Regions from separate parts of the Actinomadura verrucosospora genome, predicted to be linked through region 2. Evidence: riboswitches for the same ligand, from Rfam matches in the RefSeq annotation. Region 2 holds a riboswitch; the other holds the start of a gene.
The links. A riboswitch is a leader RNA that binds a small molecule or an ion and turns the genes downstream of it on or off. The one in region 2 is predicted to bind cobalamin.
Positions count from the first base shown of each region.

Region 1 (6,464 bases), on a different contig from region 2:
CGCTCGTAGTGCCGCATCTCCTCGATTTGCTGGACGTACGGCTTGATCTCGGCGAAGAACGCGGGGAAGTGCTCGCCGCCCCGGAAGCCTCGCATGTGGCCGTCGGCCGACGTCCAGCCGATGCGCAGGATGTAGGACGACGGCGCGTCGACGCACCTGGACAGCTCGTAGTCCACGCACTCGGGGGCTGCGGCGAGGGGGACGGAGGCCCGCGCGTAGGCGGCCTCGAAGTCCTCCGCGTCCTGCGGGTCGATGCGGTAGCGGATGTACTCGACGATCATGGTGCCCCCAGGCTGCTTCCGGTCGGATTATCACTGTAATCCTGTAATCATCCGACCGGAAGCTCAACGATCAATCCTGGCGGGGCGAGCGGCGGAACCAGGCGGCGGCGCCCGCCGCCGCCGCGAGGACCAGGGCGGCCAGACCGATCCAGAGCCAGCCCGACGAGCCCCCCGAATCGTTCGTGGAGACGACGGTCGTCCGGGTCGGCGAGGGGGCGGGCTGGGCGGCCCCGGAGGAGCCCCGCACGGTGAACGTGTAGGCGCCCTCGACCGGATGGCCGTCCGAGGCGACGACGCGCCAGCCCACGGTGTACTTCCCGTCGGGCGGCGTGCCGCCGACGGCCTGGGTGACCTTGTTGTCGACCGCCCGCGCGGGCCCGGTCTGGTACTGCCTGCCCGACCCGTCGGTCACGACCACGCGCGGCAGCCGTACCGGATCGCCGTACGTCAGGACGATCTGGGACGGGGCCGCGACCGTCGCGTCCTTCTCGGGACTCGCCGACGTCAGCGCGGTGTGCGCCGACGCCGGGACCGCGATCGCCGCCAGGATCGCCGTGAGCGCCGTCAGGATCGCCGCGAGCGCCGCCGCCCCGGCGGCCCCGCGCAGCGCCGCCCGGGTCATGCCCGGCTCCGCGCCCGGGTCACGCCGTAGGCGCCGACCGCGACGCCGGCCACGCCGACGGCGATGCCGATGCCGCCGAGCAGCCGGGCCGTCCCGTCGCCGGACGACGCGGACGAGGCGGCGGCGGGCTTCACCTGCGCGGTCAGGCCGGCCGTGGCCGCCGAGCCCTTGGGGAGGAGCTTCAGCACCGGCGAGGGGTGCTCCGGCTCGTTCGCCCCCTCGGCGGGGGGCTCCTCCCACTTGACGACCTCTCCGCCGGAGTAGGTCTGGTCGGCCTTGAACACGAGCTGGTCGGTGTCGGTGGGCAGCGGCCCCATCGAGACGTCGAACTCCTCGAACCGGCCGGGCTCGATCCTGCCGCCGCTCCAGGTGATCTTCGTGACGGCCTCGGTCAGCTCGCCGCCCTCGGTCTTCACCGGCGCCGGCAGCTTGGACTTCTCGACCTTCACCGTCCAGCCGGGCAGCGGCCGGACCGACACCGACGACAGCGGGTGGTCGGCCGGCAGGCTCACCACGAGCTTGGTGGTCGAGGCGTCGTCGCGCTCGTTCGGCACCCGGAACGAGACCTTGGTGTACGAGCCCTGCTCGGCGGTCCTGGGGTTGACGCTGACGTGCGCGGACGCCGCCGCGGCCAGGCCGATCACGGACAGGACGGCGAGGGACGCGACGGCGCCGGCGCGCCGGGCGTGCGGAAGGAAGGGCATTGCGGAACTCCGTTCGAGACGTACGGGAATGTCCGGGCGCCGCGAGCCGGCGTCCGGTGACGTACGGCGCTCCGGCTCAGGAGTGAGCGAGCGCCCTCGAACGCGGAGGGGGACCCCGGCGGACGACCTGGTGCCGCAGGGCGCGCCCGGTGGCCGTGACGGCGGCCGCCGCGGGCGCCGTCCGGAGGGGGCGGGCCGGAGGCTCGGCCGGCTCCACGGCGAGCAGGGCCAGCAGCAGCCGGATCGGGCGGTCGGCGAGGGCGGCGACCCGCCGGGCGAGCGACCACGCGGCCCGCTCGCCGCGCCGCAGCCACCACGCGGCCACCAGCGCGGCCGTGCAGTGCGCGAGCGTCATCGCCAGGCCGTTCCCGCCGTGGGCGGCGGGGACCGCGACGGGTTCCGCGGCGCCCGTCATGGCGGCGTGCGCCGCGGGCGCGTGGTGGGGCGCGGTGGCGGCCGTGAACAGCGTGTGCAGGGCGAACTGGCCGCCGAGGAGCCCGCCCAGGATCGTCGCGAGCGAGCGCTCGTGGCCCGCCAGCACCAGCGTCACGCCGAGGACGGCGCCGAAGCCCGTGAGCGCGGCCCAGGCCGGCACCGCCGCGCCGCCCGCCAGGGCGTGCCCGAGGGTCGCCAGCGTCGCGCACACGGTGGCGAACACCACCGCGCGTGCGGGCCGGAACAGCGGCTGCGGCGCATGGGGGCTCATGACGGCCCCCATCGTCCCATCCCCCGCGCGCTCTGCCCAGCCGCCCCCGGACATCCGCCGCCACGCCCAACATCTTGGGGTTGTGCGTTGATCGTCGACTAGATGTAGGGTTCAGTCCCGTGCTGGTCCGCCCCCGCCGTTCGCGGCGGGGGCGGCGTGAGAGGGAACCCGGTGGGAATCCGGGACTGCCCCGCAGCGGTGAGCGGGAACGACCGCCGTCATCGAGCACTGGGCCCGGCGGCCCGGGAAGCGACGGCCAGTAGGACGCCTCGGCAGAGGCGGCGCCCGCGAGTCCGAAGACCTGCCCGCACGCGAGGCCGGGAGACCGGCCTCATCGGGGGTCCGGGTCCGTCCCGGATCGACACACGTCCAGGCCTCGCGGGTGGGCCGGGGACGGAGCGCGGCCTGCCGCCGCGCGCCGTTCGCATGCCTCCGCGAGGCGGCATGCGAGGGGAGATGCACGTGACACAGGTTCTGGCCGCGCCGCCCGCGGAGATCGCCGTCGAGGTCGAGGCGGCCTGCGAGGGGGTGCCGGGCGCCGAGGCCGCGCGGGTGCTGGCCGCGGTCCGGTCCGCGGACGGGCTGGACGCGGCGGCCCTGCGGGACCTCGCGATCGGGGAGGCCGCCGCGCTCATCCCCGCCGAGCCCGGGTACTCCAGGGTGGCCGCGCGGCTGCTCGGCGTCCGGATCCGGGAGGAGGCCGCGGCCGCCGGCGTCCGGACGTTCGCCGAGTCGGTCGCCGCCGCGCACCGCGAGGGACTCCTGGCGGACGACCTGGCCGCCTTCGTCGCCGCCGGGTCCGCCGCGCTGGACGCCCTCGTCGACGACGGCGCCGACGACCGCTTCGAGTACTTCGGGCTCCGGACGGTCTACGACCGGTACCTGCTCAGGCACCCGAGGTCGCGGCTCGTCCTGGAGCGCCCGCAGCACTTTCTCCTCCGGGTGGCGTGCGGGCTCGTCGTTCCCGGCGAAGTCGGGCCGGGGGGTGTGGGGGGCCGGCCCCCCACCGGTGACATGGCGGCGGTCGAGGAGGCCGCCGAGCTGTACGCGCTGCTCAGCACCCTGTCGTACCTGCCCAGCTCGCCCACGCTGTTCAACTCCGGGGCCCGCCGCCCGCAGCTCTCGTCGTGCTTCCTGCTCGACTCGCCGCGCGACGAGCTGGAGTCCATCTACGACCGGTACGGGCAGGTCGCGCGGCTCAGCAAGTACGCGGGCGGCATCGGCGTCTCCTGGACGCGGGTGCGGTCGCGGGGCTCGCTGATCCGGGGCACCAACGGGCACTCCAACGGGATTGTCCCGTGGCTGCGCACGCTCGACTCGTCCGTCGCCGCCGTCAACCAGGGCGGCCGCCGCAAGGGCGCGGCGTGCGTCTACCTGGAGCCGTGGCACGCCGACGTCGAGGAGTTCCTGGAGCTGCGCGACAACACCGGCGAGGACGCCCGCCGCACCCACAACCTCAACCTGGCCAACTGGATCCCGGACGAGTTCATGCGCCGCGTCGAGGCCGACGCGACGTGGTCGCTGTTCGACCCGAAGGAGGTCCCCGAACTGGTCGACCTGTGGGGCGACGAGTTCGACGCGGCCTACCGGGCGGCGGAGCGGGAGGGGCGGTTCGTCCGGCAGGTCCCGGCCCGCAAGCTGTACGGGCGCATGATGCGGACGCTCGCGGAGACGGGCAACGGCTGGATGACGTTCAAGGACGCCGCCAACCGCGCCTGCAACCAGACCGCCGAGCCCGGCAAGGTCGTCCACCTGTCGAACCTCTGCACGGAGATCCTGGAGGTGACGGGCGACCGCGAGGCCGCCGTCTGCAACCTCGGGTCGGTGAACCTGGCCGCGCACGTCGGGCCGTCCGGCGTCGACTGGGAGCGGCTCCGGTCGACGGTCCGCACCGCCGTCCGGTTCCTGGACCGCACCATCGACCGGGGCTTCTACCCGACTCCCGAGGCGGAGAAGGCCAACCGCAAGTGGCGGCCGGTCGGGCTGGGCGTGATGGGCCTCGCGGACGTGTTCTTCACGCTGCGCCTGCCGTTCGACTCGCCCGAGGCGCGCGAGCTGTCGACGCGCATCGCCGAGGAGATCGCCCTCGCCGCCTACAACGCGTCCGCCGACCTCGCCGCCGCCCACGGGCCGCTGCCCGCCTACGGCGCGACCCGCACCGCGCGCGGCGAGCTCCACCTGGACCACTTCCCGGACGCGGCGCCGTCCCGTCCCGCCGACTGGGACGCCCTGCGCGCCCGGGTCGCGGAGGTGGGCCTGCGCAACTCGCTGCTCGTCGCGATCGCGCCGACCGCGACGATCGCGTCCATCGCGGGCTGCTACGAGTGCATCGAGCCGCAGGTGTCCAACCTGTTCAAGCGCGAGACGCTGTCGGGCGAGTTCCTGCAGATCAACCGCTACCTGGTGGAGGACCTGAAGTCGCTCGGGCTGTGGACGCCGGCCGTCCGCGAGGCGGTCAAGAAGGCGAACGGGTCCGTGCAGGGGCTGGTCGACCTGCCGGAGGAGATGCTGTCGCTCTACCGGACGGCCTGGGAGCTGCCGCAGAAGGCGCTCATCGACCTCGCCGCCGCCCGCACCCCGTACATCGACCAGTCGCAGTCGCTGAACCTCTTCATGGAGACGCCGACGATCGGCAAGCTCTCCTCGATGTACGCCTACGCCTGGCGGGCGGGGCTCAAGACGACGTACTACCTGCGGTCCCGCCCGGCGACGCGGATCGCGCAGACGACGGTCGCCGCGGCCGTCTGCTCCCTGGAGAACCCCGAGACCTGCGAGGCGTGCCAGTGACCGAGCGAGCGGAAGAACAGCGGCGAGCGGAGGGGCGGGGCATGCTCCTCGACCCGGGCATGGACCTGACGCTGCGGCCCATGCGCTACCCGGACTTCTACGAGCGGTACCGGGCCGCGATCCGCAACACCTGGACGGTCGAGGAGGTGGACCTCGCCTCCGACCTGGCGGACCTCGCGCGGCTCACGCCCGACGAGCTGCACCTCGTCAACCGGCTGGTCGCGTTCTTCGCCACCGGCGACTCGATCGTGGCGAACAACCTCGTCCTCAACCTCTACAAGCACGTGAACGCGCCGGAGGCCCGGCTCTACCTCTCGCGGCAGCTGTACGAGGAGGCCGTGCACGTCCAGTTCTACCTGACCCTCCTGGACACCTACCTGCCCGATCAGGACGAGCGCGTCAAGGCGTTCGCGGCGATCGAGCACATCCCGTCCATCCGGGCCAAGGCGGAGTTCTGCTTCCGCTGGATCGACTCGCTCGGCTGCCTGGACGAGCTCCGCACCGCCGCCGACCGCAGGGCGTTCCTGCTGAACCTCATCTGCTTCGCGGCCTGCATCGAGGGGCTGTTCTTCTACGGCGCGTTCGCCTACGTGTACTGGCTCCGGTCGCGCGGCCTGCTCAACGGCCTCGCGTCCGGGACGAACTGGGTCTTCCGGGACGAGTCAATGCACATGGAGTTCGCGTTCTCCGTGGTCGACACCGTCCGGGCGGAGGAGCCCGCGCTGTTCGACGCGGAGCTGACGGCCGAGGTCGCCGCGATGATGGAGGAGGCCGTCCAGGCGGAGCTGGCGTTCGCCCGCGACCTGTGCGGGGACGGCCTGCCCGGCATGAGCGCGGACGACATGCGCGCCTACCTCGAATACGTCGCGGACCAGCGGCTCGTCCGGCTCGGCCTGCCCGCCCGCTACGGCACCGCGAACCCGTTCGCGTTCATGGAGTTGCAGGACGTCCAGGAGCTGTCCAACTTCTTCGAGCGGCGCGTTTCGGCCTACCAGATCGGGGTGGAGGGGACGGTCGCGCTCGACGAGGCGTTCTGAACCTTTCGGAACGGGCAGTCGTTGAACCGTGAGGACAAGGCCGAGGAGGAAGAACATGCCTTCCGTCATCGACCGCATCAAGCGGTTCGCCCGGAGCCCGCAGGGCCGCAAGGCGCGCGCCCGCGCGGAACGGCTCGCCCGGGACCCGCGCACCCAGGCGAAGATCCGAGGACTGCTGTCGCGCGGGCGCGGCGGCGGACGCCGCCGCTACTGACCCCACCGAGCGAAACAGGAACAGAAACCGGACCCGCCCTCACCCCGAGGGCGGGTCCGTTCCGTGTCGCGCTCCGGACGCGCCGGTGTTGCGCATTGGACGTAACTGCAACT
Region 1 is NZ_BAABEV010000025.1:30,706-37,169, reverse strand. Features, by position in the region: gene ABD944_RS24990 (group II truncated hemoglobin) at 1-281, opposite strand, end outside; gene ABD944_RS24985 (copper resistance CopC family protein) at 352-903, opposite strand; gene ABD944_RS24980 (YcnI family copper-binding membrane protein) at 900-1,607, opposite strand; gene ABD944_RS24975 (MFS transporter) at 1,684-2,313, opposite strand; cobalamin riboswitch at 2,420-2,636, shown strand; gene ABD944_RS24970 (ribonucleoside-diphosphate reductase subunit alpha) at 2,776-5,100, shown strand; gene ABD944_RS24965 (ribonucleotide-diphosphate reductase subunit beta) at 5,142-6,137, shown strand; gene ABD944_RS24960 (hypothetical protein) at 6,193-6,351, shown strand.
Region 1: another riboswitch for cobalamin. It lies ahead of ABD944_RS24970 (ribonucleoside-diphosphate reductase subunit alpha); the one in region 2 lies ahead of cobN (cobaltochelatase subunit CobN).

Region 2 (6,464 bases):
GTAGCCGTGCCGGCGCATGGCGGCGAGCCACTGCGGGTTCACGACGCGGGCCCGGAAGATCCGCGCGGTCTCCTCCGAGAGGGTGCGGGTGCGCACGGCGTCCGGGCGGGTGCTGTCGCCGACGTAGGCCTCCGGCGCCCTGCCGGTCAGCGCGCGGACGGTGGCGATCATGCCGCCGTGGTACTGGAAGTAGTCGTCGGAGTCGGCGATGTCGTGCTCGCGGGTGTCGACGTTCTTGGCGGCGACGGCGATGCGCCGGTAGGCGCTCTCCATGTCGGCGCGGGCGGGCACCCCGTCGAGGTCGCGGCCGTAGGCGTGGCCGCCCCACACCGCGTACACCTCGGCGAGGTCGGCGTCGTCGCGCCAGTTGCGGCTGTCGATGAGCGGCAGCAGCCCGGCCCCGTACGCGCCGGGCGCGGACCCGAACACGCGCATCGTGGCGCGCCGCTCGTCGCCGTGCCGCTCCCGGTCGGCCCGAACGTGGGCGCGGACGTGGTTGTCGGCGTCGGGCTCGTCCAGCCCGGCGACGAGCCGGACGGCGTCGTCCAGCATGGCGACGACGTGCGGGAACGCGTCCCGGAAGAAGCCGCTGATGCGGACGGTCACGTCGATGCGCGGCCGGCCGAGCTCGGCGAGCGGGACCGGCTCCAGCGCCGTGACGCGGCGGGACGCCTCGTCCCAGGCCGGGCGGACGCCGAGCAGCGCGAGGACCTCGGCGACGTCGTCGCCCGCCGTGCGCATCGCGCTCGTCCCCCACACCGACAGCCCGACCGAGCGCGGCCACTCCCCGTGGTCGGCGCGGTAGCGCTCCAGGAGCGAGTCCGCCATCGCCTGCCCGGTCTCCCAGGCGAGGCGGCTCGGGACGGCGCGCGGGTCGACCGAGTAGAAGTTGCGGCCGGTCGGCAGGACGTTGACGAGGCCGCGCAGCGGCGACCCGCTCGGGCCCGCCGGGACGTAGCCGCCGTCCAGGGCGTGCAGGACGTGGTCGAGCTCGTCGGTCGTCCGGGCCAGGCGCGGGACGATCTCGGCGGCGGCGAACTCCAGGACCCGCGTCACCGCCTCGCGGCGCTCCGCCGGAACGTCCCGGGCGGCCTCGCGCGCCGCGTCCACGGCCCAGCCGGCGTCCTCCATGGCCTGCACGAGGGCGCGGGCGGCGGCCTCGGCGGCGTCCACGTCGGCGAGCGCCTCGCCGCCGGCCTCGCTGAGCCCGAGCGCCTCCCGCAAGCCGGGCAGCGTCTCGCGCCCCGACCACATCTGGCGGGCGCGGAGCATGGCCAGCACCAGGTCGACGCGGACCGGGCCGGCGGGCGCCTGGCCGAGGACGTGCAGGCCGTCGCGGATCTGCGCGTCCTTCACCTCGCACAGCCAGCCGTCGACGTGCAGGAGGAAGTCGTCGAACTCGGTGTCGTGCGGGCGGTCGTCCAGGCCGAGGTCGTGGTCGAGCTTGGCGGCCTGGATGAGGGTCCAGATCTGGGCGCGGATCGCGGGCAGCTTCGCCGGGTCCATCGCGGCGATCGTCGCGTGCTCGTCCAGGAGCTGTTCGAGGCGGGCGATGTCGCCGTAGGTCTCGGCGCGGGCCATCGGCGGGACCATGTGGTCGACGAGGACGGCGTGCGCGCGGCGCTTGGCCTGCGTGCCCTCGCCGGGGTCGTTGACGAGGAACGGGTAGACCAGCGGGACGTCGCCGAGCGCCGCGTCGGTGCCGCACGACGCCGACATCCCCGCCGCCTTGCCGGGCAGCCACTCCAGGTTGCCGTGCTTGCCGACGTGGACGATCGCGTGCGCGCCGAACTCGTCCGACAGCCACCGGTACGCGGCCAGGTAGTGGTGGCTGGGCGGCAGGTCGGGGTCGTGGTAGATCGCGATGGGGTTCTGCCCGAAGCCGCGCGGCGGCTGCACCATCACGACGAGGTTGCCGGCGCGCAGGGCGGCGAGGACGATGTCGCCGCCCTGGACGAACAGCTCGCCGGGCGGCGGGCCCCAGTGCCGCTCCATCCCCTCGCGCAGGTCGGCGGGCAGGGTGCGGTACCAGCGCTCGTAGGACGCGGCGGAGATGCGGACGGGGTTGCCCGCGAGCTGCTCCTCGGTGAGCCAGTCCTCGTCCTGGCCGCCCGCCGCGATGAGCGCGTGGACGAGCGCGTCGCCGTCCTGCTCGTCGACGCCGGGGAAGCCCTCGCCCAGGTCGTACCCCGCGTCGCGGAGCCGGGCGAGCAGCCGGACGGTGCTCGCCGGGGTGTCGAGACCGACGGCGTTCCCGACGCGGGCGTGCTTGGTCGGGTACGCCGACAGCATCACCACGAGGCGGCGCCCGGCGGCCGGGGTGTGCCGCAGGCGGCCGTGCCGGACCGCGATCCCGGCGACCCGGGCCGCCCGTTCGGAGTCGGCGGCGTAGACGGTGAGCCCGTCCTCGTCGACCTCCTTGAACGAGAACGGGACGGTGATGATCCGCCCGTCGAACTCGGGGATCGCGACCTGCGACGCCGCGTCCAGCGGGGACAGCCCGTCGTCGCTCCCCTCCCAGTCGGACCGGCTCGTGGTGAGGCAGAGGCCCTGCAGGATCGGGACGTCCAGCGCGGCGAGCGCGCCCACGTCCCACGCCTCGTCGTCGCCGCCCGCCCCGGCCGTCGCGGGCCGCGACCCGCCCGCCGCGAGCACCGTCACCACCAGCGCGTCCGCCTGGCGGAGCGTGTCCAGCAGCTCGGGCTCGGCGGTGCGCAGCGACGAGCAGAACACCGGCATGGCGCGCCCGCCGGCGTCCTCCACGGCGGCGCAGAGCGCCTCCACGAACGCGGTGTTGCCCGCCATGTGGTGAGCGCGGTAGTAGAGCACGCCGACCACGGGCCCGCCGCCGTCGCGGGCGGCGCGGTCGAGCCGTCCCCAGGTCGGCGTCGCGGCCGGCGGCGCGAAGCCGCGCCCCGTCAGCAGCACGGTGTCGGACAGGAACGCGTGCAGCTCGGCGAGGTTGGCGGGGCCGCCGTGCGCGAGGTAGGCGTGCGCCTCGGCGCACACGCCGCTGACCGTGGACAGCTCCATCAGCTCGGCGTCGGGGGCCTGCTCGCCGCCGAGGACGACGACCGGCCGGGGGCCCGCGAGGAGCGCGTCGAGACCGTCCTCCCAGGCGCGGCGGCCGCCGAGCAGCCGCACCACGACGAGGTCGGCGCCCTCGGTCAGCCCGGGCAGGTCGGCGGCGGTGAGCCGCGCGGGGTTGCCGAGCCGGTAGGCGGCGCCGGACGCTCGGGCGCTCAGCAGATCGGTGTCGGACGTCGACAGCAACAGGACCGTGCGGCTGTGCTCGGGCACGGCGCATCCTCCCCCTGGGGTCCTCGCCCCGGTCGCGGGTGTCGCGACGGCAGGAGTCTCCTGGCTCCCGGATCGACGCTCGCCCCGGCCTTCCCGTCCTCGCGGACAGTGGCCTACAGCGGGGTTCGCTCCCCGGTCACAGTGGCGGGACCGCGCCGGATTCGCACCGGCTTCCTCCCATTGCCATCGTCTGAGCAGAAGAGTACGGCAGCGCGGTCGCCCTGCAAACTGTGGTTAACATCCTCCCCGTGCCGAATGTCAGAGCCCGTCCCGACGCGTGCCCCGGGGCGCTGCGCACCCACGACGCCGCCGACGGGCCGCTGGCGCGCGTCCGCGTCCCGGGCGGCGCGGTGTCCGCCGCGCAGCTCGCGGTGCTCGGCGCCGCCGCCCGCGAGCTGGGGCGGGACGTGATCGAACTCACGTCCCGCGGCAACCTCCAGGTGCGCGGCGTCCGCGACACCGGAGCGCTCGCGGCCCGGCTGGAGGCCGCCGGGCTGCTTCCGTCGGCGACCCACGAGCGGGTGCGCAACATCGTCGCGTCCCCGCTCGGCGGGCGCGGCCCGCGCGGCGCCCTCGCCACGGATCCGCTGGTCACGGCGCTGGACGAGGCGCTCTGCGCGCGTGCGGAGCTGGCCCGGCTGCCGGGGCGGTTCCTGTTCGCGCTCGACGACGGCACCGGCGACACGGCCGCGCTGGACGCCGACGCGGCCCACACCCCCGGCGGCCTGCGGCTGGCCGGGACGCGGCTCGGGCCCGTCCCCGGCGATCCCGTCGCGGCGCTGCTCGCGGCGGCGGAGGCGTTCCTGGAGGTCAGGGGCGACGCCTGGCGGCTCGCGGAGGTGCCGGACGGCGCGCGGCTCGTCGCCGAGCGGCTGGGCGCGGCCGTGGCGGAGACGCCGCCGCGCCCGGATCCCGCGCCGCCGCACGCCGGGATCCTCGCGCAGCGGGACGGGCTCGCCGCGCTGGAGGCCGTGCCTCCGCTGGGCCGGCTGTCGGGCGCGCAGGCCGAGGCGCTCGCCGGAGTCGCGGACGAGGTGCGGGTGACGCCGTGGCGCAGCGTGGTGGTGCGCGACCTGGAGCGGGACGAGGCGCGCCGCGCGGCGGCGGAGCTCGCGGCGGCGGGGTTCGCGACCGATCCCGCGTCGCCCTGGGTGGGCGTGACGGCCTGCACCGGGAGCCCGGGATGCGCGAAGTCGCGCGGCGACGTGCAGGCCGAGGCGCGGCGCTTCGTGGACGGCCTGGGCCGCGCGCCCGAGACCCCCGTCCACTGGACGGGATGCGAGCGGCGCTGCGGGATGCCCCGCGGCCCGGTCGAGCTGAGGACGGCGGAGGGACAGCAGTGATCGATTACGTCCGGGACGGCGCCGAGATCTACCGGCGGTCGTTCGCGACGATCCGCGCGGAGGCCGACCTGTCGGGACTGCCGGACGACGTGGCGCGGGTCGCGGTCCGCATGATCCACGCCTGCGGCATGACCGATCTGGTCAAGGACCTGGCCTGGTCGCCGGGGGTCGTGGCGCGGGCGCGGGCGGCGCTGCTGGCGGGCGCGCCGGTGCTGTGCGACGCGCGGATGGTCGCCTCCGGCGTGACCCGCGCGCGGCTGCCCGCCGGCAACGAGGTCGTGTGCACGCTCGGCGAGCCGGGCGTGCCGGAGCTGGCCGGGCGGCTCGGCACCACGCGCAGCGCGGCGGCGCTGGAGCTGTGGCGCGACCGGCTCGGCGGCGCGGTCGTCGCGATCGGCAACGCGCCGACCGCGCTGTTCCGGCTGCTGGAGCTGGTGGAGGAGGGCGCGCCGCGCCCGGCGGCGGTCCTCGGGATCCCGGTCGGGTTCATCGGGGCGGCCGAGTCCAAGGAGGCGCTCGCCGCGAGCGGCCTGGACCATCTGGTGGTCCGCGGGCGGCGCGGCGGCAGCGCGATGACGGCGGCGGCGGTCAACGCCATCGCCAGTGAGGCGGAGTGATGGCGGGACGGCTGTTCGGCGTGGGCGTCGGGCCCGGCGACCCCGAGCTGGTCACGGTGAAGGCGGCGCGGCTGATCGGCGAGGCCGACGTGGTGGCCTTCCACTGCGCGCGGCACGGCCGCAGCATCGCCCGGACCGTCGCCGAGCCGTACCTGCGGGACGGGCGGATCGAGGAGCAGCTCGTCTACCCGGTGACGACGGAGACCACCGACCATCCCGGTGGCTACCAGGGGGCGCTGGAGGACTTCTACGCCGACTGCGCCGCCCGCCTCGCCGCGCACCTCGACGCGGGGCGGACGGTCGTGGTGCTCAGCGAGGGCGACCCCCTGTTCTACGGGTCGTACATGCACCTGCACAAGCGGCTCGCGCCGCACTACCCGGCCGAGGTGGTGCCGGGCGTGACGTCGCTGAGCGCCGCGTCCGCGGCGGCGGGGCGACCGCTGGTGGAGCGGGAGGAGACGCTGACCGTCCTGCCCGGGACGCTGGCCGGCGAGGAGCTCGCCGAGCGGCTGCGCAGCGCGGACGCGGCGGCCGTCCTCAAGCTCGGCCGGACGTTCCCCAAGGTCAGGCAGGCGTTCGAGGACGCGGGGCGGCTCGGCGACGGCTGGTACGTCGAGCGGGCCGCCACCGACCGGCAGCGGGTCCTCCCGCTCGCCGACGTCGATCCGGCGGACGTTCCCTACATGGCGCTCGCGCTGCTGACGAGCCCGGCGGAGCGCTCGTTCGCCGCGCCTCCCCCGGCGCGGCCTGAGGGGGCCGGCGGGGTGTGGGTCGTCGGGCTCGGACCGGCGGGCCGGCCGTGGCTGACGCCGGAGGCGCAGGACGTCCTGGCGTCCGCGACCGACCTCGTCGGCTACGGCCCCTACCTGGACCGGGTGCCGCCGAACCCGAGGCAGCGGCGGCACGGGTCCGGCAACCGGGTGGAGGCCGACCGGGCCCGGCACGCGCTGGCGCTCGCGCGGGACGGGGCCCGGGTGGCCGTCGTCTCGTCCGGCGATCCCGGCGTGTTCGCGATGGCCACGGCCGTCCTGGAGGCGGCGGCGGAGGACGAGTTCGCGGACGTGCCGGTGCGGGTCGTGCCGGGGCTGACGGCGGCGCAGGCCGTGGCCGCCCGGGCCGGCGCGCCCCTCGGGCACGACTTCTGCGTCCTGTCGCTGTCGGACATCCTCAAGCCGTGGGACGTGGTGGAGCGGCGGCTCGCCGC
Region 2 is NZ_BAABEV010000068.1:2,475-8,938, forward strand. Features, by position in the region: gene cobN (cobaltochelatase subunit CobN) at 1-3,300, opposite strand, end outside; cobalamin riboswitch at 3,355-3,476, opposite strand; gene ABD944_RS39855 (precorrin-3B synthase) at 3,549-4,643, shown strand; gene ABD944_RS39860 (precorrin-8X methylmutase) at 4,640-5,260, shown strand; gene ABD944_RS39865 (precorrin-2 C(20)-methyltransferase) at 5,260-6,464, shown strand, end outside.